Regions from separate parts of the Allorhizobium sp. Av2 genome, predicted to be linked through region 1. Evidence: predicted binding sites of a transcription regulator. Region 1 holds the regulator's gene; each other region holds the start of a gene.

Region 1 (7,824 bases):
CCCGGCCCTGCCCCAAGCGCTGGCTATTGTAGGAAAACCAGGCCCCGGCTTTCTCAACGATCCCGGCCTTGACGCCCAGATCGACCAATTCGCCGGTCTTCGACACGCCTTCGCCATACATGATGTCAAATTCCACCTGCTTGAAGGGCGGCGCCATCTTGTTCTTGACCACCTTGACGCGGGTCTGGTTACCAACGATCTCTTCCCGATCCTTGACCGCGCCGATACGGCGAATATCGAGGCGCACCGATGCGTAGAACTTCAAGGCGTTACCACCGGTCGTCGTTTCCGGAGAACCAAACATCACGCCGATCTTCATACGGATCTGGTTGATGAAAACCACCATGCAGTTCGAACGCGAGATCGAGCCCGTCAGCTTGCGCAGCGCCTGGCTCATCAACCGCGCCTGCATGCCCGGCAGGCTATCGCCCATTTCGCCTTCAATTTCAGCTTTCGGCGTCAACGCAGCAACCGAGTCGATCACCAGCACATCGATTGCACCCGACCGCACGAGCGTATCGGTAATTTCCAGGGCCTGCTCGCCGGTATCTGGCTGCGAGATCAGCAAATTCTGGAGATCAACACCCAGCTTGCGGGCATAGACTGGATCCAGCGCATGCTCGGCATCGACGAAGGCGCAAACGCCACCTTTTTTCTGCGCCTCAGCAATGGTTTGCAGCGCAAGCGTGGTCTTACCGGAGCTTTCCGGTCCATAAATTTCAATAATACGGCCTTTGGGAAGGCCACCAATGCCGAGCGCGATATCGAGGCTGAGAGAGCCAGTCGATACGGTTTCAACCTCTACGATTTTTTCGTTCGCACCAAGCTTCATGATTGAACCCTTGCCGAATGATCGCTCGATCTGCGACAGGGCCGCTTCCAATGCCTTGCTTTTATCCACCGTTTTGTCCTCTACGAGCCGCAAAGAATTTTGTGACATTTGAACCACCTTTAGGTTATTGAAGCCGCGTAGGCAACGAAACAGCAGACAGCGACTATGTACATGGTTTGTTCCGCTTTTGCAAGTCTTGCCCAAGTCTTTGTGTTTATTTTTTAATCCGACGGGTGTTCTCTTAATGTTTCCATGGCATTGGCCGTTAAGAGAAATTGGTTTCCAGCCCATTACATCCTTCGGAATGGCGCCTTCGCGATTCGAATTTTCACTGTTTCCAGGAGGCTGGCAGGTATGAGTCTCGATATTCTCGTTTTGGGCGGCGCGCACATTGATCGGCGCGGACGCATCGATGCGGAAACCATCCCTGGTGCCAGCAATCCAGGGCGGTGGTTGGAAGAACCGGGTGGTGGTGGTTTTAACGCGGCGCGCGCGCTGGCACGTCTTGGGCTGAGTGTCGCCATGATCAGCCCCCGCGGCGGCGATGCGCTTGGCCAGCGGGTGGCGGTCGCAGCCGAAGCGGCTGGAGTCGATGACCGGCCTTTCACCTTTCTGGATCGAAACACACCAAGCTACACTGCTATTTTAGAAAAAGACGGCAATCTGGTGATCGGCTTGGCCGATATGGAGCTCTACCGTTTGTTCACGCCGCGCCGTCTGAAAGTACGCGCCGTTCGCGAGGCTTTCGAGGCCACTCGATATGTGTTGGTCGATGCCAACCTGCCGCAAGAGACGCTGGAGGCAATTGCGGCCCTGGCGCGCGAGCTTGGCAAACCTCTTGCTGGCATTGGCATTTCACCGGCCAAGGTGGTGCGATACGCCCCCTGCCTCGACAGCCTCGACATGCTATTTCTCAATAGCGCCGAAGCCGCGGTACTGACTGAGTCAAGGCCGGATGATCCCAATGACTGGCCGGACCTGCTTCGCGCTAAGGGCCTGCATGGCGGCGTTGTCACCAATGGTGCAGGACCGGTCGTGGCTTTCGATGCAAATGGTGACTACGCCCTGACGCCACCGCCACTGGAAGCACTGGCCGATGTGACTGGGGCTGGAGATTCGCTTTGTGCAGGAGTGCTTTCGCAAAGAGTGAATGACAGTCCCTTGCCGCTGGCGTTGCGCCACGGTGTTGCCTTGGCTGGCCTGACCCTGCTATCAGACAGGGCAACAGACGAGGATCTCACCGCAGATCGCCTCGCCGTGCGCCTTGGCCTTGTTGGCGAGCCGCGCGCCCTTTCCCGCCAAACGAGTTCCTGATCATGACCCGTTCGATTTCCCCGCTCCTGCCCATCGTTTACGCCCGCGAAGTGGCTGCGGCCAAGACGCGCAACGCTCCAATAGTCGCGCTGGAATCCACCATTATCACCCATGGCATGCCCTATCCGAAAAATGTCGAGATGGCGCAAAGCGTGGAGGCAATCATTCGCGACGGTGGTGCGGTCCCAGCGACCATTGCAGTGATTGAAGGCGTTTTGCATATCGGGCTGGAAGAAGATCAGCTGCAAAAACTGGCGCAAATGACTGATGTCCTAAAAGTCTCTCGTGCCGATCTCGCTTACGCCATTGCCGAACGCCGCACCGGCGCTACCACGGTAGCCGCGACGATGATCGCCGCCGCCCGCGCCAACATCTCAGTTTTTGCCACCGGCGGCATCGGCGGCGTGCATCGTGGCGCAGAAGAAAGCTTCGACATTTCAGCCGACCTGGAAGAACTGGCGCGTACTCCGGTCATCGTCGTCTGCGCCGGAGCAAAAGCCATTCTTGATATTCCCAAGACCTTGGAAGTCTTGGAAACCCGTGGCGTACCTGTCGTGACTTACGACAGCGACGAGTTTCCAGCCTTCTGGTCGAGAGAATCGGGCTTGAAAAGCCCACTCAAACTGGAAAGCCCGGCGGCAATTGCCAATTTCCAGAAGGTACGCGACCAATTGGGCGTCGACGGCGGCATGTTGATCGCCAATCCCGTGCCGGAAGCAGACGAAATTGCGCGCGAGGAGATGGAAATCTATATTGGCCGGGCGTTGGCCGCTGCCGAACGCGAGGAAATCACCGGCAAAGCCGTGACGCCTTTCCTGCTCGACGCAATCTATCACCTCACCGACGGCCGCAGCCTGATTACCAATATCGCGTTGGTGGAAAACAACGCGCGTCTTGCAGCGGAAATTGCCGTCGCGATGCTGTAAGCCACTGATATCGAAGCGGATCGGGGGTGATAATGTCCCCGATCAAACTCTGCGACAGATTATTGTCGTTGTTTTACCGTTGCCTATGCGTGCTGCACCGACTTGCAACAAAATTTCATTCTGCAATTTCACCTTTTAGATAGTATCCATTTTCTCTCTCTTTCTGCCAATTCCCAACTGACAGGCGTCAGATCAAGAAAGCAAAGACTTACTGTTTCGATACGAGCCTCTCAACCTCCCATATTTAAAGGATGCTTCTGGTCCCGCTCCTTCTCAAGACCGTCTATCGGTGCGTCATCGAAGGAAATTTGCAAGAAGGACTTGCGGAACACAACTGGAACAGATAGCGTATGTTCTGTATTTGTTTCATAATTCAAAGGGTAGGTCCCAATGCTGACTCGCAAGCAACAGGAACTTTTGCTGTTTATACACGAGCGCATGAAGGAGTCTGGGGTGCCGCCCTCCTTCGATGAAATGAAGGACGCTCTGGACCTCGCCTCCAAATCCGGCATTCACCGGCTGATCACCGCTTTGGAAGAGCGCGGCTTCATCCGTCGCTTGCCAAATCGCGCGCGAGCACTGGAAGTGATCAAGCTGCCGGAGGCCATGACGTCCAGCATACCGCCCCGACGCACAGGATTTTCGCCATCCGTCATTGAAGGCAGCCGAGGCAAGTTGCAGGCAGTGCCATCCGCTCCGGCCAAACCGGTCGAGGAAGTACGCAATTCCTCATCCATACCAGTGATGGGCCGTATCGCGGCAGGCGTGCCGATCTCCGCTATCCAGAACAACACCCATGACATTTCCGTGCCGATGGAAATGCTGGGCAGCGGCGAACATTACGCCCTTGAGGTCAAAGGCGATTCGATGATCGAAGCCGGCATTCTCGATGGTGACACGGTGATCATCCGCAACGCCACCACGGCCAATCCGGGCGATATCGTCGTTGCTCTGGTAGACGACGAGGAAGCCACCTTGAAACGCTTCCGCCGCCGTGGGGCGTCGATCGCGCTGGAAGCTGCCAATCCGGCCTATGAAACCCGGATTTTCGGACCGGACCGGGTAAAAATCCAGGGCAAGCTCGTCGGTCTTATTCGTCGCTATCACTAAGCTCTCTGCCATCTCCAGCGCCTGACTGGGCGTCGTCGCTGGCAGCAGATGGAACATTGGCGTGGGCCGTACCATCCGGCCGGTCATAGCGATTGCTGCGCCAGTCGAAATAACGATGGCGAGTCCAGGGCCGATACTGATTTTGAAATGCCGTAACGATATGCAGCGTTCGTGTGGCGGGATCACCAAGCGTGATTTCCATTGCACCGAACCGTCGCAAATCGTTACGGGTCAGGACTTTCGGGGGACGTGACAGCATCGTTCCAGCGGTAGCGGCCTTCTCGGTTTGCGAGAACGCGAGAGGTTCACCCGATTCTATTCGGGACGGGGAATTCTGGTCCGAGTTTGAGGCACCGCCCGTCACGTGGCTATCCGTGTGCACGGCAACGTCCTGCCCCGGTACCGTAGTTGCACTGGCTGCAGAAATCTCTCCCGCTTGCGTCCGGCTAATCGTTTGGGAGCGAACGGACGGGCTGCTGTTGTCAGATGCCAGCACATCATCATCGGCCATCATCCGTTCATTTTCAACGTCCAACCCAGTGCCGTCTTCCGTAGCGTCCCGGATAACGGTCATTCCGGTGTTTTCAGAGGAAGCAGTTGATGCCATCGGCGCCTTGCAGACGGCATCGCGACTGACCTCAGTCGAGACGATCAGGTCGGACAGGGCGCAGGCGGCCTGGCTATAGTCGCGGTTCTGTACCAGGCTGACTGTCCAACCATTGCTGAGTCTTGCCAGGCAAAAGGCATCGGTGCGGCAATGGAAAAGATCAGGTTTTTTATCGGCCTTCTCCTTTGCCACCCTCATCTCCGCCATAGCCTGTTGTGGCTCGACCGGCTCCCTTCCCTTGGCATTTTGGCCGCCCGTCTTTGGTTTTGTTTTTCCGGCCCGCGTTGTTTCCCCCGCTCCCTGTTGGCCTTTTTCCATTTCGACAGCTGCCAGCTTGGGCAATATTTCAGGCGCAATCGGATCGGCAATGTCGAGCACTGAGCGCCATTGGTTGAAAACGAAACCCGGCGGACGCTTCTTGTTGGTGGCAACGGTCAAGACATTGCGGTCGTCGGTCCGAAACAGAGCAAACAGTTGACCATCTTCGGTTACGGCAAGATCAGGCAGTGGCGGATCGGTTTTTATCGCCTCATAGCCAAACGCCGTCAGCATCATTGCCACACCAATCAGCCTCAGCCGCGTCTTCATCAGGGTCAGTATCAGCAGACCCGTCGCCGAGACCGGCAGAAACCACCATTCGAACCGGCCGAAGGTAAAGCCCGCACCCCAGCTCGCCACTTTATTGGCAATCAGCAACACGCCCTCAAGGCCAAGCCCCATCAACTGGATCGGCCATTGGTCCAGACCGAAAGGCATGAGCAACACACCGATCATCGCCGCCGGCATGACAAGCATCGACATCAGAGGCGCGGCCAGAAGATTTGCCTCCAACCCGTGCAATCCTACCCGATGGAAATGCGCCGCTGAAAACATTGCGGTGGAAAAACCGCCAAGTGCTGAGGTCATCAGAATACCGCTGACCACCGTCATCAACGGCTTCAACACTGTCAGCACCGGGATAGCCGGCAGGATGGGAGGCAATCGCGGGCGCTGGCGCCACAGGTCGAAACCGGCGATCAGGGCAAAAGTAGCCGCAAAGGACATTTGCAAGCTCGGCCCCATCACCTGCGACGGCGAGAGGAGAATCACCAGGATAGCCGCCAGCGCTGCATTGCGCAGGCTGAGCACAGGCCGGTCGAAGAACGCCGCCGATAGCATGATGACCATCATCAAATAGGCACGCTGGGCGGCAATGTCATAGCCGGAAATCAAAAAATAGCCGGTCGTGGTGGCAATCGCCCCTGCTGCGGCAATCTTCTTGATCGAGCGGGCCTCCGCCATACCAGGCACAAGGCTCAAGAGGCGCCGGATCCCCACGAAGAACAGTCCACCGGCCAGCGCCATATGCAGACCGGAAATCGAGATGATATGGGCAAGGCCGGAAACGCGAAGATCGTTATTGGCCTCCTCCGAAAGGCCGCGCCGCTCGCCGGTCACAATCGCTACGGCAAATGCGCCAGCGTCGCCCGGCACGATGACCCTGATACGGTCGGAAATGCCATTGCGCAATTCCTGTGTCATTTCATCAAGCCTGATTCCCGCTCGTTCCCAAAAATCCGGCGGCGCGATGTCTGGTCCCGGCGGGAATCGCTTTGGAGGCTGATAAAAATAGCCAATCGCCCCTGTGCCGGTAAAATAGGAGGAAAAAGCAAAATCGTTCAGGCCTGGCAAGGCAGGTCCGGATGGCGGGGAGAGCCGCGCCCTGCCCTCGATCCAGTCGCCGGGATTGAAGGGCTCATGCGCGCCGCGGGCCAGAAGCGCTACCTGCTGCGGCATGCGCTTCAGGCTGGGGAACCGTGTTTGGTGCAGTGCAATCACATATCTTTGATTGCCGTCCGCATTCGGCTCTACAGAAACCACTTTCCCGCGCACCACCGTCGTCACTGCACTGTCGATGATGATCGTATTCAGCCGCGCGGTTTGCACATCGGCCAGCAACATGCCGGCGAGACCGAGAGTTGCAATGCCGCAGACAGCGGCCAGAACAGGATGACGGTAGCGGACCCGCAGCCAGACCACTCCGGCCGCACAGAAAGTCAGGAGGATCGGCAAGCGGGGAAGGTCCTGAGGACGGGTAAACCACCAGATCGCACCGAGCCCAAGCAGAACGGGCAAAAACAGAAATGTCCGGCCATAGGCAAGCTCCTGCAGAGCGTCCCGGTGGATAGCACGCAGAAAGCGCTGCCAGCGGGAGACCAGAAGAGGCGATGCAGTGAAGTTCCCGTCGAAATCAGGGGTTTCCGCTTCGCCTTCCGGCTCTATGTCCGGGCGCCGCAGAAGCTCGTCAAACAGGGTTTTGGAAGAGCGCCGATCCCATGGCAAGGCGCGCGCGGTAAGCGCTTCTTTTTGCCTGACCAGTTCCCATTCCGCCGTATCCGGCATCGATCCTGCCGTCGCCCCGGTGCCCTGCTATGCCACCCGCCTTCAAAGCATTGAAAACGAGCGGCGAGGCCCCTGAAAATTGCTTTTATAATAATTCGGCAACACATCTTACCTTGCTGCTAACGCCAGACTATCAATCAAAAGCTGTAGGAGAAAGGGGGTATAAACCAAGAAAAGAAGTTCTGGCAATAACGCATGCCTGCAATGCAAGTGCCGATTTATTGCAATGCACACTTTGTCCTTTGGATAGCTTGGCATTAACCTCTGGATCATATAGCTAATTGCAACGCTTAACCTGGGACAAGGCGAAAGCTGCGTCTCCCGCCTATATCCGGAGGATCACCATGACGGAACAAAGCGCAAACTTGAAGATTGAGGACAAGGCCGTCGATCTTGACGTGCGAAGCGGCACGATCGGCCCCGATGTTATCGACATCGGCGCTCTTTATAAGCATACCGGCAAGTTTACCTATGATCCCGGATTCACCTCCACGGCATCATGCGAATCGAAGATCACCTATATCGACGGCGACGAAGGCGTGCTGCTGCACCGCGGCTACCCTATCGAACAGCTGGCTGAAAAAGGCGACTTCCTGGAAGTCTGCTACCTGCTGCTCTACGGCGAACTGCCGACAGTTGCTCAGAAAAAAGAC
Region 2 (7,824 bases), on a different replicon from region 1:
TTGCGCACGAATGACTTGCTGACATCGCGCACCCATTCCTTCAACACGAAGGGGCCTGTTCCAACCGGGTGCTGCTGGCAATAGTCATCGCCGTATTTTTCATAGTGCTGTTGTGAAAACATATAGCCACACTCACGCGACAGTGCGGCGGGAATGAAGGAACTCCATTTTGAGAGCACCAACCGCACAGTATAGTCGTCCACGACATCGACCGACGTGATCGAGCCGAGCAAAGCGACGCGCTTTGCTCCGACTTTCAGGTAGTGATCGAGATTCCATTTCACGACAGTGGCATTCAGGACCGATCCATCGGAAAATGTTACGCCACGCCGGATATGGATGGCGTAGGTGAGCGCTTTGGCATCACTTTCCACCGATTCCGCAAGCCAGGGATCAATGGTGCCATTCGCATTTGGCTTGAAAAGCGATTCATAAATGGGCCAGGAATAGACATAGTCATACGGCCCACCCGTCATTGCGAAGCACAGCATGTTGTAATTCAGCTCATTGCTGGTGCCGATTTTTAATGTGCCCCCCTCGACACTTTTCGCCATTGCCTGGTTTGCGAAATCACCCAACAGGCCGAATGCGGCCAGCGATGCACCCGCTTTGATAAAGTTTCTGCGTTTGATAGCCGTTTTCATGACGATCTCGTTCCCCATTTTTTTGATTGCGATTGCGGCATTTTGGCTTTTTATCGAACGGTAAAAATGCTCCTTCTTGCCACCTTCAATGGATGGCTTCTCACCTGTTTGCAGGCATTCAGGCATGCGCAAGCGGCCTTCAATCCCGCTCCATTGAAGGGAACACCCCTGTAACGGCGCTGAAGGAGGTCTTTACTCAGCCGAAGGCACTGTCATGTCGTCAGAACTTGTCAGTCGGACCCGTGAAGTGTTTTTCAAGGCGCACCGCCAAAGCCTCTTCCGGGTTCGACAGATATTGGCTTTCGCGGTTGACCCACTCGCCACCCCTGAAAAACGCACTCATCGGCGAATAATGAAACTTGTAGCCCGTGTGATCATGCGCCGTTGCGATATACTCGTTGGTACCGCTCTCAAATACGTGCCGACCAGCGTCCAGAATAGCCAGCATAGCTGCGCGAAAGGCATAATGGACGCCGGCAAATTTATAGCCGTACTCCCGCAGGCTAGCGATGTCTTCGGCCTTTTCCTTTTCCATGTTTGGATACCAGAAGGGGGCTTTGACGTGTTCGGCCACTTTCTTGGCCGCAGCAATCTTGCTGCCGTATTTTTGCGAGCGATTAAGCTCCAGCGGGCAGATGATGTCCGCGCCCACTTCGAGGTAACGATTGCAGCGCTCTACAAATTCGTCAAAGTCGTTATCAACGCTGTGGTCGCAGCGGGCCAACAGCAAGCAATCCGTACCCGCAAGCCCGTCCTTGGCGGCGCGGAACCGGTAGACGGCCTCTTCAATCGGCAACAATCCCGGCCTGCCATTGGCGGCAAGATCCGTTATCAAAATCGCCTGCGCACCCGCCTTAGCCAGCCGACGACATCCTTGAAATGTCTGCAACGGACGCCCAAACCCCTCATCGGCATCAATGAACAGCGGCATATCCGTCATATTGGTAATGCGTTCCGCCATGCCAGCATATTCGTCAACCGTCAGAAGCTTGAGGTCTGGAATGCCGGTGTAAGCACAGGAGAAGTCACTGCTGGATATCATCACCATTTTAAAGCCGTTTATTTCGGCGGCTTTGGTTGACATGCAGTCAAATATTTCAGGGACATAGTACAAATTTTCATCAGACAAATATTCTGATAATTTTTTGGAGGACATGGACAATCTCCCGGTAAGATTTTACCCGAATGTACTGCTCGACGGTGGGGTAAAATTCATAATTCATTCGGCAGGATGATTGTGAAGTCTGATATTGTATAGTCGGAAAAATCATAAATGGGGCATAGGTTTTTTAGAAGAGTGGGTGCCTTGAATTACTGAATTTTTGAGTAACAACGAAACGATTTGAAGCCGACGACCAATAGGCTCTTTAATCGTAGAGATTTTGGCGTGTCCACCCGCTTGCGTGGCAGCCTGCACCTGCGACGGCACGGCGGCCTTCTTAGAAGACGTATCGGAGGTATTGCCAAGTTGGTGTTGTCACGTTAAGCGGGCTGGGAGTTGTCTGCCCGACGTGTTGCGCATAAATTTCGGCGATGGAGACATCCGATATCAGTTTCAGGCGTCACCGTTTTCCGCCACAGGTCGTTGCTCATTCGGTCTGGCTTTATCTGCGGTTAAACCTGAGCCTGCGTTTAGTCGAGGAAGTATTGCTCGAGCGCGGTATTGACGTGTCATATGAGACGGTCCGCCGTTGGATCGCCAAGTTCGGACCCCCGATCGCCCGCAACCTGCGGAGACGGCAGGCGCGCCCTGGCAATATTTGGTATCTAGACGAGGTCGTTGTGAAATGCGTTGGAGAGACGTTCGGGCTCTGGCGCGGGGTCGATCAGCATGGCACCGTTCTCGAAGAAATATTGCAGAAGCGGCGTGATAAAAGTGCGGCCAAGCGCCTGCTGGTGGCGTTGATGAAGCGCTATGGCTTTGTTCCCAAACGGATCATCACCGACAAGCTCCGTTCCTATGGCGCAGCAAAGGCGCAGGTGGCACCCTGCCTTGACCATTGGTCCCACAAGGGTCTCAATAATCGGGCTGAAAACAGCCATCTGCCGTTTCGAAAACGAGAACGAACCATGCAAGGCCACCGAGCTCCAGGAGCGTTGCAACGGTTCGTCGCCATGCATTCAGCGACCTGCAATTGCTTTTTGGTTCCCTCCATCCGCCGTGCCGCACAAACAATTGGCTATCATCGCCTCGAAGCTTTCGGCGAATGGAAAATTGCGGCATGCCTCGCCTGAAAACTTAACGTGACAACACCGCCTCGAGAGCAAATGTCGGAATCTTAAGGACCACTAGAAGGTGGGCGGGGTATTAATCCAGATCAACGTGGCCTGGACGTCCGCCGGATTGCGCCAGGAATGCGGACGGCTGCTCTCAAAGTAAAAACTGTCGCCGGTACGAAGATCATAAAACTGGTCTCCGTCGAGAACGATCTGCAGCGCGCCCGCAAGAACGAAGATAAATTCCTCGCCCTCATGCCGATAAGCCCCTTCGCTGGACGCGCCGGGCGCCAGATCAAACCGATGACATTCCATCTGCCGCGCCCCGGCGGCAAGGGAATGGATGGAAACACCCATCGATGTCGTCGGCCATGTCATCCACTCGCCGTCACGCACCACTGAAACGCTCTGCTGCTGGGTTGGATGACCGTTCAGATCGGCAACCGTGGTGCCGAAGTGCTTGGCCAGGTCGTGAAGAACGGTGATGGAAATACCCTGGGAGGTGCGCTCGAACGTCGAAAGCTGCGAGACGGAGGCTCCTGTCGCCCGGGCCACCGCCTCCAGGGTTTGATGTGACAGCCTGCGCATTTGCCGGACCCTCGCGCCAATCGCCGCCAGGTCGGTCGCCGGCTCAACCACCTCGAGTCCCTTCTGCCCCGTTTCAGGATTCCCCAGTTCCTCTTTGATTGCAGCCGGGTTCAGCCCTCTTTCGCTGCGCAACCAGGCAATCTTGGCAATGCGCTCCAGAACCGTGGAATCGTAAAGCCTCTGCCCCGATAGCGTGCGGGCTGGCTCGATCAGCCCCTGCTGTTCCCAAAGCCTCAGAGTCGATTGCGAAACACCGGACATCCGGGCAGCTTCGGCGATTTTAAGGCGGGTGTTTTGCATCCTATTTCCAGCATGGCTTAAGTGCGTTGTTTTTTTTCTAGCGGCTGTGTGATGGGCATTGCAAGTCTACCGAAAAAATGTAGATATTTTTCGACATCATCCTTGCAACTTCCGATAACCCCAGGCTCGAAGGTGTTTTCAATGCAGAATTTGGAACTCGCGGCACGCCGCACGAATGCCATCTCGCGCGGCGTCGGCGTGACAACCCAGGTCTATGCCGAGCGGGCCGAAAATGCCGAGATCTGGGACGTCGAGGGCCGCCGTTATATTGACTTTGCGGCCGGGATCGCCGTCGTCAATACCGGTCATCGCCACCCGAAGGTGATTGCTGCTGTGAAGGCTCAACTCGATTGCTTCACGCATACCTGCCATCAGGTCATCCCCTACGAGAACTATGTGCGCCTTGCCGAGCGCCTCAACCAGGCCGTGCCGGGAAATTTCGAGAAGAAGACGATTTTTGTGACGACCGGCGCCGAGGCGGTCGAGAACGCCGTCAAGATCGCCCGGGCAGCAACCAACCGTTCTGCCGTCATCGCCTTCACCGGCGCCTTCCACGGCCGCACCTTCATGGGCATGACGTTGACGGGCAAGGTTACCCCCTACAAGGTCGGCTTCGGGGCGATGATGCCGGATGTCTTCCATGTCCCCTTCCCGGTCGAACTGCACGGCCAGACGATAGAGGATTCGTTGGCTGTGCTCGACAAGCTCTTTAAGGCCGACGTCGATCCGGAGCGCGTTGCAGCCTTCATCATCGAACCCGTGCAGGGCGAAGGCGGATTTTACGAAGTACCCCGGCTTTTCATGCAGAAGCTGCGCCAGATTGCCGACAAGCACGGAATCCTGCTGATCGCGGATGAAGTCCAGACAGGCTTTGCGCGCACCGGCAAGCTTTTCGCCATGGAGCATTTCGGCGTCGTTGCCGATATCACCACAATGGCCAAGGGCCTCGGTGGCGGCTTCCCCATCGCGGCTGTTACCGGCCGGGCGGAGATCATGGACGCGCCAGGCCCAGGTGGTCTGGGCGGCACCTATGGCGGCAATCCGATCGGCATCGCCGCCGGCAATGCCGTCCTCGATGTGATTGAGGAAGAGCAATTGGCAGATCGCGCCATGTCGCTCGGCAACCGCCTTAAGCAAAGACTTCATTCGCTGTCGGATGCCGTGCCTGAAATCGCCGACATCCGCGGTCTCGGTTTCATGAACGCCGTGGAATTCAACCTGCCCGGTTCCAAGACACCGGATGCCGAATTCACCAACAAGGTGCGGACCATGGCCCTGGAAAAGGGGCTGATTCTTCTGACCTGCGGCGTCTATGGCAATGTCATCCGCTTTTTGGCTCCCCTGACGATCGATGAGAAAACCTTCAGCGAAGCGCTCGATATCCTCGAAGAGACATTGCGCGCCTGCACCAGGAACACTTGACGCTATGATTTCGGACGGTCTCCTGTCCAAGCTCTAGCGATCAGAACCGACTTGGACATCTGAACAGCCAGCCTATTGATTTGCATGTGTCAGCTGACCGGAAATATCAGGTCAGCTTTCAGTGCAAATCAATAATTGTTGGGCTTGGCGCAAATATAAATAATAGAAAAAGCCCGCCATATTACAAATGCAATCCATCTTTGATGTAAAAGCTGACGCAGAACCTGTTCAATACATCTGCGAGCCGTGTTAACCGGACGCGATAGAGATGGTGGATGCATCGGTTTTTCCGGTTTCACGATGCGGCTCAACGAAAAGGCACTCGAGCACCCAACCTATCCGGCTTGTAATACGATAGCGCCCTGCCTCAATGCAACGCTCCACCGTTCCCCAGGCTCCTGAGAGATCAGCGCGAAGACGCAGAAGAGGGAGTGGCCGACGTCGCTTGCGCCTACGCGCTCACCGCTCTCAGAAGCGAGATTGTCGTTGCCTGCGCCGTTTTCGGGATATCCGCATATCCCTCTCTGTACTGAAGTTTCCTCATAACCGCGCGCGCGAAGCCTGGATCCATTCGCTCCGCCACTGCCAAGGCAGCGGTGGCCTTGTTCTTGAATGGCAGGAGAGCTTCGATAACGTAAGTGTCGCCATATGCCTTGGCGACGCAAGCAATATCGAACATGTCGCGTGGTCGAAGAGGCTTTCCCATTGGCTCATCAGCACAGCCCTCAAGCGGCGAGAGCAAGCGGGTATCCGGCGAGCTGCGAGAATTTCTGGGCGATCTCGGATGCAACCCCGTGATCGATGTTCATCTCATCCAGAAACTGTTGCTGGAGATCTGCTTTCACTTCGGAATAGAATGAGAATGCCGAAGCATCGAAAGTCTCAACACTCGCGAAATCGGCAATCTTGGACGCGAGTTGCGCAGCCGAAAGGTCCGTCCCGTAAGGGGCGTTCAAAGTCGACAATACCTTAAACGCAACGCTCGACATCGTTATCACCACCATTTCCAATCAACTATATAAGACCTACCCGTTAAAAACGCAAGAAACACCGCAGGCGCAGGGCCTTCAGGCTATCATCCGTGCCGGGACGCGGACAGAGCCTCCTTCTAGGAGATCGAACTGTAGACTGCGCAAATATTGACAGACACGATTAGAACATTTAGTGAACATTGTATGAAAAAGTCACTCAAAGAACGCCTCGCCATTCTGTCGGATGCCGCAAAATACGATGCGTCTTGCGCCTCCAGCGGAACGACAAAGCGGAACGCGGCAGCTGCGGGCGGGCTGGGATCGACGGAGGGCTCCGGGATCTGCCATGCCTATGCGCCAGACGGGCGATGCATTTCTCTTCTCAAAATCCTGATGACGAATTTCTGTATTTACGACTGTGCGTATTGTATCAACCGGTCGTCCAGCAACGTTGAGCGGGCGCGGTTTTCGGTTGAGGACGTCATCTGGCTGACACTCGAATTCTACCGCCGCAATTACATTGAGGGTCTCTTTCTGTCCTCTGGCATCATCCGCTCTTCCGATTACACAATGGAGGAGATGGTCCGCATCGCTCGCGAATTGCGCACGACACATAATTTCCATGGCTATATTCATCTCAAATCTATTCCCGAGGCATCGCCGCAACTGATTGAAGAGGCCGGGCTCTACGCCGATCGCCTTTCGATCAATATCGAATTGCCGACCGATGCGGGCATCGGGAAATTCGCCCCGGAAAAGCGGCCCGACAACATTCGTCAGTCGATGGGCAATTTGCGCTTGAAGATCGAAGAAATGGCCGACCCGACCCTACAGACCAAGCGGCGAAAGAGGTTCGCACCCGCCGGGCAAAGCACCCAGATGATCGTCGGCGCCGACGCTGCCGACGATGCGACCATCCTTGGCACCAGTGCGAGGCTCTATGGAAGCTATGGCTTGAAGCGTGTCTATTATTCCGCCTTCAGCCCGATCCCGGATTCGTCGAAAAACCTTCCGCTGATCAAGCCGCCGCTGATGCGGGAGCATCGACTGTATCAGGCAGACTGGCTCTATCGATTCTACGGGTTCGACATCGCAGAGATCACGGCGGCACGGCCAGACGGCATGCTCGATCTCGACCTCGATCCGAAACTGGCCTGGGCGCTTGGCCATCGGGATCGATTTCCAGTCGACATCAATCTCGCCGACAAGGAAGCGCTTCTGCGTGTGCCTGGCTTCGGCACAAAGACCGTCACATCCATTCTCTCAACACGGCGGTTCAAGCGGCTGCGGCTCGAGGATATCGGGCGTCTCGGCGTGTCCTTCAAAAAAGTCCAGCCGTTCATCATTGCTGAGGGTTGGACGCCGCATCGCTTGATCGATCGCGCCGACTTGCGGGCGATGTTCATGCCGAAGCCCGAACAATTATCGTTATTATGACTGAGACCTGCTTTCTCGAAGGTCGCGGTGATCTGTCTGAATGGCGCGAGGCCGCGCGACGATGCCTACAGGCCGGGATCGAACCAAAGGCAATCGACTGGCGGCTTATCGGTGATGAACAGGGCTTGTTTGGTGCTGATGCAAGCCAATCCAAAGAGGGCAGCACGCCAAGCCCGGCAGAACCCACAGGTGGAACGGCGCAGATGTCCGTCCCAGCAGCCTTCCTTCAGCTTGCAGAAGCCGTT
Region 3 (7,824 bases), 230 kb from region 1:
GGATTCGATCAGCAGCGACAGGAATACCCCGAGCAATGCGACCATAACCAGCATGGCGCAAAGCCAGGTGGCGCGGATGAACACTGCATCGGCAAAGCGCACCCGCTTGGCGGCAGCTGTTCTTAGCTCGTCCTCGCTCATGGTCGGTTGATGGGTGGCAGTCATGCAGAAACTTTCTCGCAGGAGCTTTTTGGCAGGCCAAGACGCAAATAGCGGGCGGTGGAACCATCCGCTCAGACTGCTGACAAAGTCCGCATTTATCCTCGACGTCATGCTCGGCCTTGTGCCGAGCATCTAAGCACGTTAATTTAATCAACAACGTCAATTGCTTATTCAGCGACGGCAGACCCTCGGGACAGGCCCGAGGGTGACGAAATGCCGAGATCGAAATTTGGCAATAAACTGAGCGGGCGGTGGAACCGTCCGCTGTCTTCTATCGAAATTTCGGAATGCCCGACCTTAGATGGCCCCAATTACATCGCCTTGAAGACCGGCTTGCCGTCCTTCTGGATGCTATCCCAGGAGTTTTCGATCAGCTTCACAACCGGCTTGGGAATAGCGACATATTCCAGCGCCTTGGCTTCACCGGTGCCATCCTTGTAGGCCCAGGCGAAGAACTTCAGCGCGGCTTCGGTGGCGTCCTTGTCGACAGGGTCCTTATGGATCAGCACCCAGGTGGAAGCAGCAATCGGCCAGCTCTTTTCGCCGGGCTGATTGGTGATGACGACATTGAAATTCTTGGCACCGGCCCAATCGGCATTGGCAGCGGCAGCAGCAAAGCTGTCCAGCGAAGGCTCGACCACCTTGCCGGCGTCATTCTTCATCTTGGCATAGCCAAGCTTGTTCTGGATCACATAGGCATATTCGTTATAGCCGATAGCGCCAGCCGTCTGCTTGACCGTGTTGGCAACGCCTTCAGACCCCTTGGCACCGATACCGACCGGCCATTCGACAGCAGTGTCGGAGCCGATCTTGCTCTTCCACTCGGCGGAAACCTTGCTGAGGTAATCGGTGAAGTTGAAGGTCGTGCCGGAACCGTCGGCGCGATGCACGACAACGATGGCTTGCTCAGGCAGCTTGACGCCCTTGTTGAGGGCTACAATCGCCGGGTCGTTCCACTTGGTGATCGTACCCATGTAAATGGCTTCGAGCGCCTTGCCATCCAGCACCAGTTCGCCCGGCTTGACGCCTTCGATATTGTACATCGGCACGATGCCGCCCATCACCATCGGAAACTGGGTCAGGCCGTTCTTGGTGAGTTCTTCGTCGCTCAGCGGCTTGTCGGTAGCGCCGAAGGTGACGGTCTTGGCTTCGACCTGCTTGATGCCGCCGCCGGAACCGATGGACTGATAGTTCAAGCTGATGCCGGTCTTGGCTTTGTAGGCTTCACCCCATTTGGAAAACACAGGATAGATGAAGCTGGAACCGGCACCGGAAATATCGGCGGCAAAAGCCGCACCGGTAAAGGCGACCGAAAAGGCGGCAAGCGCCGCACCCGTGGCGATCTTTTTCATGAAAGTCATCGGAATAATCCCCGTGTTCGTCGAGCAATCTCTCAAAGCCCCAGCGGCTTTTCGAGCGACACTGGAATTGGCGTAAGTCGCTTCCATGAAGCTTTCGTGACAAAATTCCGACCAGCGAGCGGCATCACGCGGCTGTGATTTTCAGGCAAGCTGGCGTGATTTTCCTTCCATTTGCAATCAGGTTTCTGACCGTCTTTTAAGGGAGGTTTTTTCCTCTCTTCACTGACCCACCGCTGAATCTGGAATGAAACAAGAACGTTTTCACTGGCCTTTCGAGGTAGAATCACTACATTGAAGGACATGAGCAACGGTTTTGACGATATTCCCTTCTTCGACGAAGAGCCTGCACCCCGCACCTCCCCAGCGGGAGGAAAGGCCACGGCTACGCCGGAAAAGGAAACCACGACGCCTGCGGGCGGCGGATTGGGCATTGCAGCGCGGGCCATGGCCGCGCGCGACCAGAACCGCAACCCGGATTATCTCTCCGGCCTCAACCCGGAACAGCGCGAAGCGGTCGAAACCCTGGATGGTCCCGTTCTGGTGCTGGCCGGTGCAGGCACCGGCAAGACGCGGGTGTTGACCACCCGTATCGCACATATTCTGGCCACCGGCCGCGCTTTCCCCAGCCAGATCCTCTCCGTGACCTTCACCAACAAGGCAGCCCGCGAGATGAAGGAACGCGTCGGCGTCCTGGTTGGCGGCGCTGTCGAGGGCATGCCGTGGCTCGGCACATTCCACTCCATCGGCGTCAAGCTTTTGCGCCGCCATGCCGAGCTGGTCGGCCTGACCTCGGATTTCACCATTCTCGATACCGATGACGTGGTGCGGCTGATCAAGCAGATCATCCAGGCCGAAGGGCTGGACGACAAGCGCTGGCCCGCCAAAATGTTTGCCGGAATGATCGACGGCTGGAAAAACAAGGGCCTCGACCCGGCGCAGATCCCCGAAGGCGACGCCCGCGCCTTTGGCAATGGCAAGGGCCGCGAGCTTTACGCCGCCTACCAGGCCCGGCTGAAAAGCCTGAATGCCTGCGATTTCGGCGATCTTCTGCTGCACCCGATCCGCATGTTCCGCGCCAATCCGGATGTGCTGAAGGACTATCACCAGCGCTTCCGCTATATTCTTGTCGATGAGTATCAGGACACCAACACGGCGCAATATATGTGGCTGCGGCTGTTGGCCCAGCGGCCAAGCAGCAGAAGCGCTGACGGCAAGGTCACAAACGGCACAGTAAACATCTGCTGCGTTGGTGATGATGACCAGTCGATCTATGGCTGGCGTGGGGCCGAAGTGGACAACATCCTGCGCTTCGAGAAGGATTTTCCGGGCGCGAAAGTCATCAAGCTGGAGCGCAATTACCGCTCGACAGAGCATATTCTTGGCGCTGCCGGGTTCCTGATTGCCCATAACGAGGGGCGTCTGGGCAAGACGCTGTTTACCGACCGGGTCGATCCGAACGACGAAAAAGTCGTGGTGCATGCCGCCTGGGATTCGGAGGAGGAAGCCCGTGCAGTTGGCGAGGAAATCGAGCAGTTGCAACGCAACCAGCATAAGCTCAACGACATGGCCATTCTGGTGCGCGCCTCCTTCCAGATGCGCGAGTTTGAAGACCGGTTCGTAACGCTTGGGCTGAATTACCGGGTTATTGGCGGTCCGCGCTTTTACGAGCGGTTGGAAATCCGCGATGCCATGGCCTATTTCCGCATGGTCTGCCAGCCCGCCGACGACCTGGCCTTCGAGCGGATCGTCAATACGCCGAAGCGCGGGTTAGGCGATACCACGGTGCGCACCCTGCATGACTATGCCCGCAAACGGGATATTCCGATGCTGGCGGCGGCCTCCGACATTATCGAGACCGATGAATTGAAGCCGAAGGCGCGCAAGGCGCTGTTTGACGTGGTGACGGATTTCCGCCGCTGGCAGGATCTGCTGGAAAACACGCCGCATACCGAGCTTGCTGAGCAGATCCTCGATGAGAGCGGCTATACCGCCATGTGGCAGAACGACAAATCGGCGGAAGCGCCGGGGCGGCTGGAAAACCTGAAGGAACTGATCCGCTCGATGGAAGCCTTCGAGAGCATGCGCAGCTTCATGGAGCATGTCTCGCTGGTGATGGATGCCGAGACCAACGAAAATCTCGACGCCGTATCGATCATGACGCTGCATTCCGCCAAGGGGCTGGAATTCGAGACCGTGTTTCTGCCCGGCTGGGAAGAAGGCCTGTTTCCGCATCAACGTGCTCTGGATGAAGGCGGACGTGCCGCGCTGGAGGAAGAACGGCGGCTGGCCTATGTCGGCCTGACGCGCGCCAAGCGCCGCTGTCACCTGTGGTTCGTTTCCAACCGGCGCATCCATGGCCTCTGGCAATCGACCATGCCGTCACGCTTCCTCGATGAACTGCCGCCCGCCCATGTGGAAGTGGCGGAGGTGGAAACCAGCTATGGCGGCTATGGACGCGGCGGCTACGGCCAGTCCCGCTTCGACAAGCAGGAGCCATTTGCCAATTCCTACTCCACCCCCGGCTGGAAACGCGCCCAGGCCAACAAAACCGACGCCACCCGCGAAAACTGGGGCAGCCGCTCCGGCCACGCCGTGGAACGCATCGGCTACGGCGAAAGCGGCCCCCGCGGCCAAACCATCGACGGCCAGTTGGTCGCCAAATCCACCAGCACCGAACCATCAAAGTTCACAGTCGGCGACCGCGTGTTCCACATCAAGTTCGGCAATGGCAATGTGTCTGTCGTTGAGGGGAATAAGCTGACGATTGATTTTGATCGGGCTGGGCAGAAGCGGGTGCTGGACGGGTTTGTGGAGCGGGCTTAACGACAAAAGCTTATCTTGCGCCCAGAATTACCCTTACCCCCGGGCTTCTTCATTGCGATGCAGCCACATCAGTTCCATTTGCACGGCGTCCTGGAAATTCATGATCTCGCCGCGCATCACGTCTTCGGGGCAGCCGAGGTCGAGGAGTTCGGCGCCGAGCTGGCGGCAGGTGGCGCGCCAGTAGATGGTGGCATCGTTGCCTTGCAGGCGGTCCAGCGTCACGGCGGCACCGCGCACCATATCACGGCGGCTGGCCAGCGGGAAGAAAGCCAGCGTCGAGACGACGGGTTCAAGCTTGGCGGCAGTGTTGGGCATACGAACCATCCTTTATACTGATGATTCGTTTTACGGCTTCATGGTTAAGGTTTGGTTGCCGTAGCGGAAGGACATTTGAATCAATTGTTCCAAAAGAAGACCCCTCCCGGTCAAAACCGGAAGGGGCTGGATTGCTTTCTGTGAAATCTACCTCGGGGCGTAAGCACTCACCCCGCCTCCGCTGCGCTCGGCACCCCTCTCCCCACAAGGGGGCGAGGGACAACCGCCGCCGCTTTCGCTTCACAGCTCGCGTTATTGGAGAGGTAGGGTAAGACATAGGCCCTTCTCCCCCTTGTGGGGAGAAGGTTGCGGCAGCCGGATGAGGGGGTGAACAAGGCCACCGTCGTGCCAAATTTACGGCAGCGTATAGGCGATCACGTAGTCCCCCGGCTTGGTGCCGATTGAACCGTGGCCGCCAGCGACCATGACAACATATTGCTTGCCGTTCAGCTCGTAGCTCATCGGCGTCGCCTGGCCGCCAGCCGGAAGCCGGCCTTCCCAGAGAACCTTGCCTGTGGCGAGGTCATAGGCGCGCAGATAATTATCGACGGCAGCACCGAGGAAAGCGACCCCGCCCTTGGTAATCATCGGCCCACCGATGCCGGGTACGCCGACCTTGAAGGGCAGCGGCAGCGGCGTCATGTCATGCACGGTGCCATTGCGGTGCTGATAGGCGATCTTGCCGGTTTTCAGATCGACAGCGGCAACCGTACCCCATGGCGGCGCCTGGCAGGGAACACCGATGGGCGACAGGAACGGCCCCATTTTCACGGCATAGGGCGCGCCGTCATTGCGGTTCAGCCCCTGTTCCGAGCCTTTTTCGTCCTGGCCCTTGGCCGGAACCTGATCACGCGGCACAAGCTGTGAGGTGAAGGCCAGATAGGTCGGCATGCCGAACATGACCTGTTTTTCCGGATCGACAGCAACCGAACCCCAGTTAAACGTGCCGAAATTGCCGGGATAGATGATCGAGCCCTGCAACGATGGCGGGGTATATTGCCCCTCATAGCGCAACTGATGGAACTTGATGCGGCAGGCCAGCTGATCGAGCAGCGTCACGCCCCACATATTGCGCTCTTCCAGCTTCGGTGGGCGAAAACTAAGACCAGAAATCGGCTGGGTTGGCGACGCTTGATCTTCTGGAATAGTGCCGCCGGGAGCCGGAAGCTCCTTGATCGGAATGATCGGCTGGCCAGTGCGCCGGTCCAGCACATAGACATCACCCTGCTTGGTGGAGGCAACGAGCGCCGGGACGGTGGTGCCTTCGCGGGTAATGTCGAGCAGCACGGGCTGGGCGGGAACATCCATGTCCCAGAGGTCATGATGGACGAATTGCTGCACCCAGCGGTCGGCACCGGTATTGAGGTCAAGCGCCACGACCGAGGAAGAATATTTCTCCACATTGGCGCTGCGGTTCATGCCCAACTGGTCCGGCACCTGATTGCCAAGCGGGATATAGACGAGGCCCAGCTGTTCATCGACCGAGAATACCGACCAGCTATTCGGCGAATTGGCGGTGTATGTCTGGCCTTCGGGCAGTGGTTGGGTCTGGCCCGGATTGCCGCTGTCCCAGTTCCACACCAGCGCGCCGGTCTGGACGTCAAAGGCGCGGATCACGCCGGATTGTTCCTTGGTGGAATAGTTATCGTTGACCGCCCCACCAATGATAATCTTGCCGGCGGCAATCACCGGCGGCGACGTCGAGTAATAATAGCCAGCCGGATTGTAGGGCATGCCCTGTTCCAGATGCAGCACGCCCTTGTCGGCAAAACTCTCGCAGATCTTGCCATTGGCGGCATCGAGCGCGATCAGCCGCGCATCCGAGGTTGGAAGATAGACGCGGGTGGCGCAGGACGCACCAGCTGTGGCGGCAGGATCGGCATAATAGGTGACGCCACGGCAGGTCTGGTGCTGGCGATCCGGGTTCAGGCCGACATTGGGGTCATATTTCCATTTCTGCTTGCCAGTCGCCGCATCCACGGCGATAGCCCAATTGTGCGGGGTGCAGAGATAAAGCGTATCGCCGACTTTCAGCGGCGTGACCTGATAGGTGGTCTCGCCGACATCGCCGGGCAGTTTCACATCGCCGGTCTGGTAGGTCCAGGCGGTCTTCAGCGTCTTGACATTGTCGGTCGTGATCTGGGTCAGCGGCGAATAGCGCTGGCCATAGGGTGTGCGGCCATATTGATGCCATTCGCCATCAGCCATGTCGCCGCCATAGGAGGGCGTGGCGCTGGCCACATCCATCGGCAGCGTGCCGGGCTTGTCATAGGGGTCCTGGGTCATCGAATAACCGGCGACAACGAGCGCGACCAGCACCGGCAGCGCTACCGGCCAAGCGCTGGCGGCAATGCCGCCTTCGCGACGATGTAGCGGCCCGAGCCTGCGGCGGATGGCAGGCAATAGCAGCACAAAGCCGAGCACGATCACCAGCCCGCCGCGGGTGCCAAGCTGCCACCAGTCAAAGCCGACCTCCCAGATCGCCCAGCCCAGGCAGCCGAGAATGAACAGCCCATAGATCCACAGCGCCGCCGCCTTGCGCATCGCCAGAAGCAGCGCAACGAGGATGAAGGCAAGACCGGCGATGAGGTAAAACGGGCTACCGCCGAGCGACAGGAGATAGCCACCTCCGCCGCCGAGCGCGAGCCCGATCACGGCGAAAACGACCGCTGTAACGATGAGGATCATAGGACAAATCCGATGCATGTTGAAAATAAGCGGGGGTGCGACAAAAATTTACGCATAGGTGAACTGCAAACGCGGGAGCGACCGTTAGGTTCCTACCGATCTTACCGGCAAATCAAATTTTGAGACCAAATACTCTTACCCATACCCTTGCGCGCATCGATCGGCCTTGCCATGGTCTGGCGCAAAATCAGCAGGAGGGATCATGACCAAGGCGCTGCTTCTCATCGATATCCAGAATGGCTTTTGCCCGGGCGGCAATCTGCCGGTGGCAGAGGGCGATCAGATCGTCCCCATCGCCAATGCCCTGATGGCCAGCGGGGCCTATGACCTGATCGTCGCCTCGCAGGATTGGCATCCAGCCCATCATGGAAGCTTCGCCTCCCAGCATCCTGGCGCCAAGGTTTTCGAGCTGGGCGAGCTTTCCGGCAAGCCGCAGATGATGTGGCCGGACCATTGTATACAGGGAACAGTAGAT
Region 4 (7,824 bases), 230 kb from region 1:
GATTGGCGCAACCAAGACCAATCGGCCCTCGAACAGAAAATTATAACGCATAATCTGTTTTGTCCGGTCGGAGGTCTCTCAGGATCGATAGATGTCCGTGAACAATCCTCTTTTGGCAATCACCATTGAGCCGCCCCGCCAGCCCGACGTGATCCGGTTGCTGGATCTCTCCGATGCTTATATGGCTGCTCTCTATCCAGCGGAAAGCAACCATCTTCTCGACGTGTCATCCCTGGAAAAGCCTGATGTCCATTTTTTCGTGGCGCGCCATGAAGGGCAGGTGGTGGGCTGTGCCGCAATTGTCGAGGCTGGCGATGGCACGGCGGAGATCAAGCGGATGTTTGTCGACCCGCAATCAAGAGGCCTGTCCCTCGGCAAAAAGCTAATGACGGCGCTGGAAGACCAGGCAAAAAAGCTTGGCCTTGAAGCATTGCGCCTTGAGACGGGCATCAGCCAGCCGGAAGCGATTGGTCTTTACCGAAAGGCCGGTTTTGAGGAAATCCCGCCATTCGGCTCATACCGTCCCGATCCGCTCAGCCTGTTCATGGAAAAACGCCTGGAAAATCCATCAGCTTGAATAGCCGAGCCCAAAATCTGTTTGGTTTCAGCCGTTCCTGTTGAAAGGTTAAATATCCAGATTTTCCGCGAAGGCTGCCCGGTCTTGAATAAACCGGAAGCGGGCTTCCGGTTTTGTGCCCATCAACGCGTCCACGGCATCACGGGTGCCTTCGAAATCGACGTCGTCGATCTCGACTTTCAGCAGCATCCGCTTGGCCGGGTCCATGGTGGTTTCCTTCAACTGGGCTGGCATCATTTCGCCGAGACCTTTGAAGCGACCGATTTCGACTTTCTTGCCTTTGAAGGTGGTTTCCATCAGTTCGGCACGGTGGGCGTCGTCGCGGGCATAGACCGTCTTTGCGCCCTGCCGGATCACGTAGAGCGGCGGCACGGCGAGATAGAGATGATTGCCCCGGATCAGTTCCGGCATTTCCTGATAGAAAAACGTGATCAGAAGTGAAGCGATATGGGCGCCGTCCACATCGGCATCGGTCATGATGACGATGCGCTCATAGCGCAGGTCTTCATCACGATATTTGGTGCGGGTGCCACAGCCAAGCGCCTGGATCAGGTCCGCGATCTGCTGGTTGGCCATCAGCTTTTCACGGCTGGCGCTCCCGACATTGAGGATCTTGCCGCGCAAGGGCAGAATGGCCTGGTTGGAGCGATTACGGGCCTGCTTGGCAGAGCCGCCAGCCGAATCTCCCTCAACGATGAACAGTTCCGCGCCCTCGGCGGTGTTCTGGGCGCAATCCGCCAGCTTGCCGGGCAGGCGCAGCTTGCGCACCGCGGTCTTTCGGTTGACTTCCTTTTCCTTGCGCCGCCGCAGCCGTTCCTCGGCCCGCTCGATCACCCAGTCCAACAGCTTGGCTGCTTCATTCGGATTGTCAGCCAGATAATGGTCGAACGGATCGCGCAGGGCGTTTTCGACCAGACGCTGCGCCTCGACCGTCGCCAGCTTGTCCTTGGTCTGACCGACAAATTCCGGTTCGCGGATGAAAACCGACAACATGCCGACCGCCGAAATCATCACGTCATCGGTGCTGATTTGCTGGGCACGCTTGTTCTGGGTCAGTTCGGCATAATTCTTCAAGCCTTTGGTCAGCGCAATGCGCAAACCGGCCTCATGCGTGCCGCCTTCTGGGGTCGGAATGGTGTTGCAATAGGAATGAACCTGCGGATCGCCGCCATACCAGGTGATCGCCCATTCCATCGCGCCATGGCCGCCGGTCTTTTCGGTCTTGCCGGCAAAAATTTCGCGGGTGACGGTAAATTCCTTGCCCAGGGTCGCGGCCAGATAATCCTTCAACCCGCCGGGGAAGTGAAACACTGCCTTATCCGGGATGTCGCCGCCGGTGGTCAGGATCGCCGGATCGCAGGACCAGCGGATTTCCACGCCGCCGAACAGATAGGCCTTGGAGCGGGCCATGCGGAAAATCCGGCCCGGATCGAATTTCGCGTGATCACCGAAGATCTGCGGATCGGGGTGAAAGCGCACCCGCGTACCACGCCGGTTATGGACATCGCCCAATTCTTCCAACCCGCCCAGCGGCACGCCGCGCGAAAACCGCTGGCGATAGAGCTTGCGATTGCGGGCCACTTCCACTTCCAGCAGATCAGACAGCGCATTGACGACGGATACGCCGACCCCGTGCAAGCCACCGGAAGTCTCATAGGCCTTGCCGTCGAATTTGCCGCCCGCATGCAGCTTGGTCATGATCACTTCAAGGGTGGATTTGCCCGGAACCTGCGGATGCAGCTCGACGGGAATGCCGCGACCATTGTCGGAAACCGTCAGAAAGCCTTCGGCATCCAGATGGACATCGATGAAATTGGCATGGCCTGCCACCGCCTCGTCCATCGAATTGTCGATCACCTCGGCAAACAGATGGTGCAGGGCCTTTTCGTCCGTGCCGCCGATATACATGCCGGGACGCATCCGCACCGGCTCCAGCCCTTCCAGAACACGGATGGAGGACGCGCCATAATCGTCGGGATTGCCAGTGGAGGCGGGCGTGGCTGAGCCGAAAGCCACTGCCTTGGCCGGGGTTTCCGGCTGGGCGGCAGTAACAGTCGTGGCACTAGCCGCCGCCACATCGGCAGCACCTTTCTGCGTCTTCGCCGCCTTGGGGGGCGTCGACGGCAGGGCAGCGAAAAGGTCGTTGTTATCGTCCATGATCTTGTCTGTCATTTGCTTGTGGTCTTCAGCGGAGCACCGTGAAGAATTCTGTCTCGCGATAGGGCATGTGCCCGTCAGTCTCTGGCCCGTGCAGCACAGTTTCCGGTTTGTTCCTGATTAGCGCATATTCTCGGCAACAATCAACCGATTGCGTTCAAGTACGCCCATTCCTTTATTGCCTGTTGCGGCAAGGACGCGGGAGAATTATGTCGCACTTGGTCAAACCATGTCCATTCAGCCTGTTTTCAAGGAAAACTTTTGCGTTTCTCGTGACGGCGTGGCAAGGCTGCGCCGTTAAGGAGACCTGATCCCGATGCGGATGTCCACAGTTCATTTGTTCGCCCCCGTGGTTCTGGCCGCTCTTTGCTCGGTCGCCAGCTCTTTGCCTGCAACGAGTGCGCCCGCCTTTAGCCTCAAACCGTTCAAGGACGAGCTGTTTTCCGGCCAGACCGTGCTGGAAAGCCGCGACAAGGGCGATTTCCAGACCATTGACTATCAGGAAATGCGCGACATCAATGGCCGCGACGAAATTCCTGAGCGCCGGGTCAAATCCGCCTACGTCTCGCTTGGTGTGCGTCACCAGCAAAAGGACGAGACGCTGGATCTCGGTGATGCCGGCAAGCTGGACGTAACGAGGACCGGACCTGCTGATGGTGCAGCCTTCACGGTGATCTTCATTCACGGCCGGGGCGGGGACCGCCGCCTTGGAGCCGATGACTACAAATTCGGCGGCAATTTCAACCGGCTGAAAAATCTCGCCAGCGACAATGGTGGAACCTATTACGCACCTTCCGTGCGATCCTTCGACCAATCGGGGGTAACGCAGGTCGCCGCTCTGATCGATTATGCCTCGGCCCATTCCGGTGGGCGTCCGGTGGTGGTGTCCTGCGCGTCCATGGGCAGTTTCATCTGTTGGGGCCTGACCCGTGACGAGCGAATCGTTGCCAAACTGTCCGGCATGGCCATTCTGGGCGGAGCCAGCGATCCGGATTTTACTGCCAGTGCGGCCTTCAAACGCAAGCTGCCGATGTGGTTTACCCATGGCAGCCGCGACAGCGTCTACGCCGCTGGCGACCAGATCGCGCTTTACGAACGCCTGCACCGCACCGGCTATCCAACCCGTTTCACGTTGTTTCTGACCGGTTCTCATGGGACGCCGGTGCGCATGACCGACTGGCGCGCCGTTCTCAACTGGCTGATCCGCTAGAAACTCCTGTTTTTGGGAGCGCCGGGTTTCAGTTCTCCCTGGCAAATTCCAGATCGAGCTGCGTTGACCCGCTCACGCAGACACGATTGCGCCCGCTGCGCTTTGCCTCGTAAAGGGCCGCGTCGGCGCGGTTCAGCAGGTCTTCCAATGAAGCTGTTGCCGTGGGGCCTTCCGCTACGCCCAGACTTGCTGTTGTCACCTGGCCCCTGCCTTTGCCCAAGTGCGGGATGTTCATGCACTCGATGGCCTGGCGGATGGCCTCTGCTATCGCACAGGCGGTGTCGACATCGGTATTTGGCAGCAAAACGAGCATTTCCTCGCCGCCGTAGCGAAAGGCGAAGCCTTTTTCACCGGCATTGTCGCGAATACACTGGCTGACGGTGCGCAGACATTCATCCCCTTCCAGATGGCCATGCACATCGTTGTAAAGCTTGAAATCATCGATATCGAGCATGATGGCGCAAACATGTTTTGCCGGCATTTTGCCTTTCCACATGTCGGTCGCAACCTGCACCAGCGAGCGACGGTTCAGCAGTCCGCTCAACTCGTCACGGGCGGCATTGTGTTCCAATTGCTGTTGCAGCAGGCCGGCGCGCAGCCTGTTGAGGAAATTCATTCGATCGGCATGTTCGAGAAAATAGGCACCGAGCGCCAGGAAAATTGCGATTGTGATGTAGAAACTGATCAGCCCGCTATAGGTGATGTCGTCGAACGAGCCGTTCAGCTTTGCGGTTTTCAGCAGTACGCCGCACATCAGCGTCAGGCCGATCACCACGATATGAAACCGTGGCCGCAGCGCAATGACGAAGAACAGGAAAGCCGCGACATTGCCGTTCTGATAAACAAACATGTACGGACTTTGGCTGTAGATTGCGACCGACATCGGCAGGAGAATGCTGAGTGTGCCTATTCCCAGCGACAGAAGTTCGTAATTAAGGGCCGTGCGCCAGCGTCTGACGGCAAGCACGCTTATAATTGCGAAAGGCGTGAAGATCCCGAAGCGTACGATCAGCAGTTTGTCGAACACATCGGCCATCATCGTCGCGTCACCGATGAAAACGGCGTCGTAGATAAGCGTGCCGACCACTGCCCAGAATGGTGTCAGCTTGACGCGATGGGCGACATATTCTTGAAGAAATTCCGATTCTAAGGCAGGGCTGAACCGCAACGCCGGGAAGCCGCGGGCAATTTGCCGGTCGATGGCTTCAAGGGATACGGTGGCCATTGCGGCTCTCCGGTTGGCTAAGGGGAAACAAGCTTTCCGCATACGCCGAAACGTGGCTTTGGAGAAGCGTCGGCGTTAAGAAATATCAAAACAATTTAAAAGTCTTGCGAAGAACGAATCTGTTAAACAGGCCGCCCAGGATTTGGTTCAAGAGTTTGGCAGCATCGGATTGAAACAGAGAGACTCGAATCTTTTCTTGTTTTCATTTGTCTTTTCGGAAAATCAGTCTCCCATTTTTCCTAGAAAAATCTCTGTTTTAATCCCTAAAATCACAGGGTTAAGTTGCCATCCTGCATGAATTAACGGCATGTTGCATTGCAACTTGCCTTTTTTGCCGCCACGTCCTTTTATAGGGTGTCTATAGCCTGTCGCGTTCAACTGGAATCAGTTGAACGATAACGGACATGCGGAAAATAAAACAAAGCGCGACATCGTTGAATTCAATGGAATACGCCGCGCTTTAATGTGGAAGATTATTGTTTATGATTTCCCTGGTGTCGGTTGAGGCGCGAAAAAGCGGTTTCCGGCGGATCAGGGTCATGGAATCAGGGTGGGTTGGATCGATATGACACCAGATGTACGTCCGCTTGTTGCGGGCAATTGGAAGATGAACGGAACCCGCGACGCGCTTGATCAGATCAAGGCGATGGCCGAAGGCGTGAAAGGACCGCTCAGCGAAAAAGTGGACAGTCTGATTTGCCCGCCGGCCACGCTGCTTTACGTGGCAACCGCGCTCTGCGACGACAGTCCGCTGCTTATTGGTGCGCAGGATTGCCATCAGAATGCGTCTGGTGCCCATACCGGTGACATTTCGGCGGAAATGGTCGCCGATTGCTTCGGAACTCATGTCATTGTCGGTCACTCCGAACGCCGTACCGATCACGCAGAAACCGATCATCTGGTGCGCGCCAAAGCGGTTGCGGCTCATGCGGCGGAACTGACGGCCATCATCTGCATTGGCGAGACCGCCGATCAGCGCAAAGCAGGGCAGACGCTGGATATTCTCAAGCGTCAGCTCGCCGGTTCCGTGCCGGACGAAGCGCTCGCCGAAGATACGGTCATTGCCTATGAGCCCGTCTGGGCGATCGGCACCGGCGTGACGCCAACTATCGCTGACGTGACCGAGGCCCATGCGTTCATGCGGGCCGAGTTGACGCGCCGGTTAGGTAATGAGGGGGCTAAAATGCGAATCCTCTACGGCGGTTCTGTCAAGCCCTCGAATGCCAGGGAACTGATGGGCGTTGCCAATGTGGATGGTGCGCTGATTGGTGGCGCTAGCTTGAAAGCCGCTGATTTCCTTGCCATATACGGTGTCTATTCGGATTTGACGGCCTGATCTTTGTTGAAAAGGGCTTTCTTTGCGGCGGCTCCTCGTGTAGAGAGCCGCCGAATGTTGTTTTGACTTGGCCCTACGTGGGCAGGATGGATCGTCCATGCAGACCGTACTGATCGTCATTCACCTCATAATCGTGATTTCGCTTGTCGGCGTCGTGCTGATCCAGCGGTCCGAAGGCGGCGGGCTTGGGATCGGCGGCGGCTCAGGCTTCATGTCGGCACGCGGCGCGGCCAATGCCCTGACCCGGACAACGGCTATCCTGGCGACGCTGTTTTTCATCACGTCGCTCGGACTTGGCATATTGTCGCGCTTCGAGGCAAAGCCGACCGATATTCTCAATCGTATTCCGGCTGGCCAGCAGGCACCTTCAGGCAATATTCTTGACCAGCTGCCTGGCGCACCGGCGACAGCTCCTGCCAATGGCGGCGCGCAGGCACCAGCCAATGGCGCTGCGACAACGCCCGCACCGGCCCAGCCCGGCGCTGTTCCGACCGGCAACTGATCGGTCTGGTTCGTCTTCGCTCCGGCGGACTTAAACAGTCCGCCGGTTTTTCTTTGTGTGTATTGTCGCCGGTGTAAAAATAACGCTGGCGGAATCAGAATCGAAACGGTATCCGGTGAAGCCCATGGCGCGATATGTATTCATCACAGGCGGCGTGGTTTCCTCTCTTGGTAAGGGAATAGCGGCTGCGGCACTCGGGGCTTTGTTACAGGCACGCGGTTACCGCGTGCGGCTGCGCAAACTGGACCCCTATCTCAACGTTGACCCGGGCACCATGAGCCCGACTCAGCACGGTGAAGTCTTCGTCACCGACGACGGCGCAGAGACGGATCTCGATCTCGGACATTACGAACGCTTCACAGGGCGCTCGGCCACCAAGACCGATAACATCACCACCGGACGGATCTACAAGAACATTATCGACAAGGAACGGCGCGGCGATTATCTCGGCGCAACGGTTCAGGTCATTCCGCATGTCACCAACGAGATCAAGGACTTCATCGTTGAGGGCAATAGCGACTATGATTTCGTGATCTGCGAAATTGGCGGCACGGTGGGCGACATCGAAGCCATGCCTTTCGTGGAAGCCATTCGCCAGCTGGGCAATGAGCTGCCACGCGGCAATGCGATCTATGTGCATTTGACGCTGATGCCTTACATTCCGGCGGCTGGCGAGTTGAAGACCAAGCCAACCCAGCATTCCGTCAAGGAATTGCAGGCTCTTGGCATTCATCCTGACATTCTGCTGGTGCGTGCGGATCGTGAGATTCCGGAACCGGAACGCCGCAAGCTGTCGCTGTTTTGCAATGTGCGTCCA

The links. The regulator LexA, encoded in region 1, represses DNA repair genes until DNA is damaged. The targets are predictions, from matches to a motif close to TGTTCNNNNTGTGTTCNG.
Region 2: FS819_RS24885 (putative DNA modification/repair radical SAM protein) is a predicted target of LexA. The motif match lies at 6,325-6,342, and genes of this name have one in related genera.
Region 3: FS819_RS09325 (ATP-dependent helicase) is a predicted target of LexA. The motif match lies at 1,764-1,781, and genes of this name have one in related genera.
Region 4: parE (DNA topoisomerase IV subunit B) is a predicted target of LexA. The motif match lies at 2,835-2,852, and genes of this name have one in related genera.

Annotation. Positions count from the first base shown of each region.
Region 1 is NZ_CP192696.1:1,700,722-1,708,545, forward strand. Features, by position in the region: gene recA (recombinase RecA) at 1-940, opposite strand, end outside; gene FS819_RS08190 (carbohydrate kinase family protein) at 1,187-2,146, shown strand; gene FS819_RS08195 (pseudouridine-5'-phosphate glycosidase) at 2,149-3,072, shown strand; gene lexA (transcriptional repressor LexA) at 3,463-4,182, shown strand; gene FS819_RS08205 (ComEC/Rec2 family competence protein) at 4,163-7,171, opposite strand; gene gltA (citrate synthase) at 7,516-7,824, shown strand, end outside.
Region 2 is NZ_CP192698.1:253,473-261,296, forward strand. Features, by position in the region: gene FS819_RS24850 (ABC transporter substrate-binding protein) at 1-644, opposite strand, end outside; gene FS819_RS24855 (isocitrate lyase/PEP mutase family protein) at 865-1,800, opposite strand; gene FS819_RS24860 (IS6 family transposase) at 2,178-2,879, shown strand; gene FS819_RS24865 (cupin domain-containing protein) at 2,934-3,749, opposite strand; gene FS819_RS24870 (4-aminobutyrate--2-oxoglutarate transaminase) at 3,891-5,171, shown strand; gene FS819_RS24875 (hypothetical protein) at 5,623-5,850, opposite strand; gene FS819_RS24880 (hypothetical protein) at 5,897-6,160, opposite strand; gene FS819_RS24885 (putative DNA modification/repair radical SAM protein) at 6,347-7,579, shown strand; gene FS819_RS24890 (UdgX family uracil-DNA binding protein) at 7,576-7,824, shown strand, end outside.
Region 3 is NZ_CP192696.1:1,931,047-1,938,870, forward strand. Features, by position in the region: gene pstC (phosphate ABC transporter permease subunit PstC) at 1-165, opposite strand, end outside; gene pstS (phosphate ABC transporter substrate-binding protein PstS) at 474-1,523, opposite strand; gene FS819_RS09325 (ATP-dependent helicase) at 1,824-4,346, shown strand; gene FS819_RS09330 (DUF6074 family protein) at 4,380-4,661, opposite strand; gene FS819_RS09335 (glucose/quinate/shikimate family membrane-bound PQQ-dependent dehydrogenase) at 5,016-7,349, opposite strand; gene pncA (bifunctional nicotinamidase/pyrazinamidase) at 7,552-7,824, shown strand, end outside.
Region 4 is NZ_CP192696.1:1,470,516-1,478,339, forward strand. Features, by position in the region: gene FS819_RS07120 (GNAT family N-acetyltransferase) at 92-577, shown strand; gene parE (DNA topoisomerase IV subunit B) at 626-2,749, opposite strand; gene FS819_RS07130 (alpha/beta hydrolase) at 3,051-3,944, shown strand; gene FS819_RS07135 (GGDEF domain-containing protein) at 3,973-5,169, opposite strand; gene tpiA (triose-phosphate isomerase) at 5,735-6,505, shown strand; gene secG (preprotein translocase subunit SecG) at 6,603-7,007, shown strand; gene pyrG (CTP synthase) at 7,123-7,824, shown strand, end outside.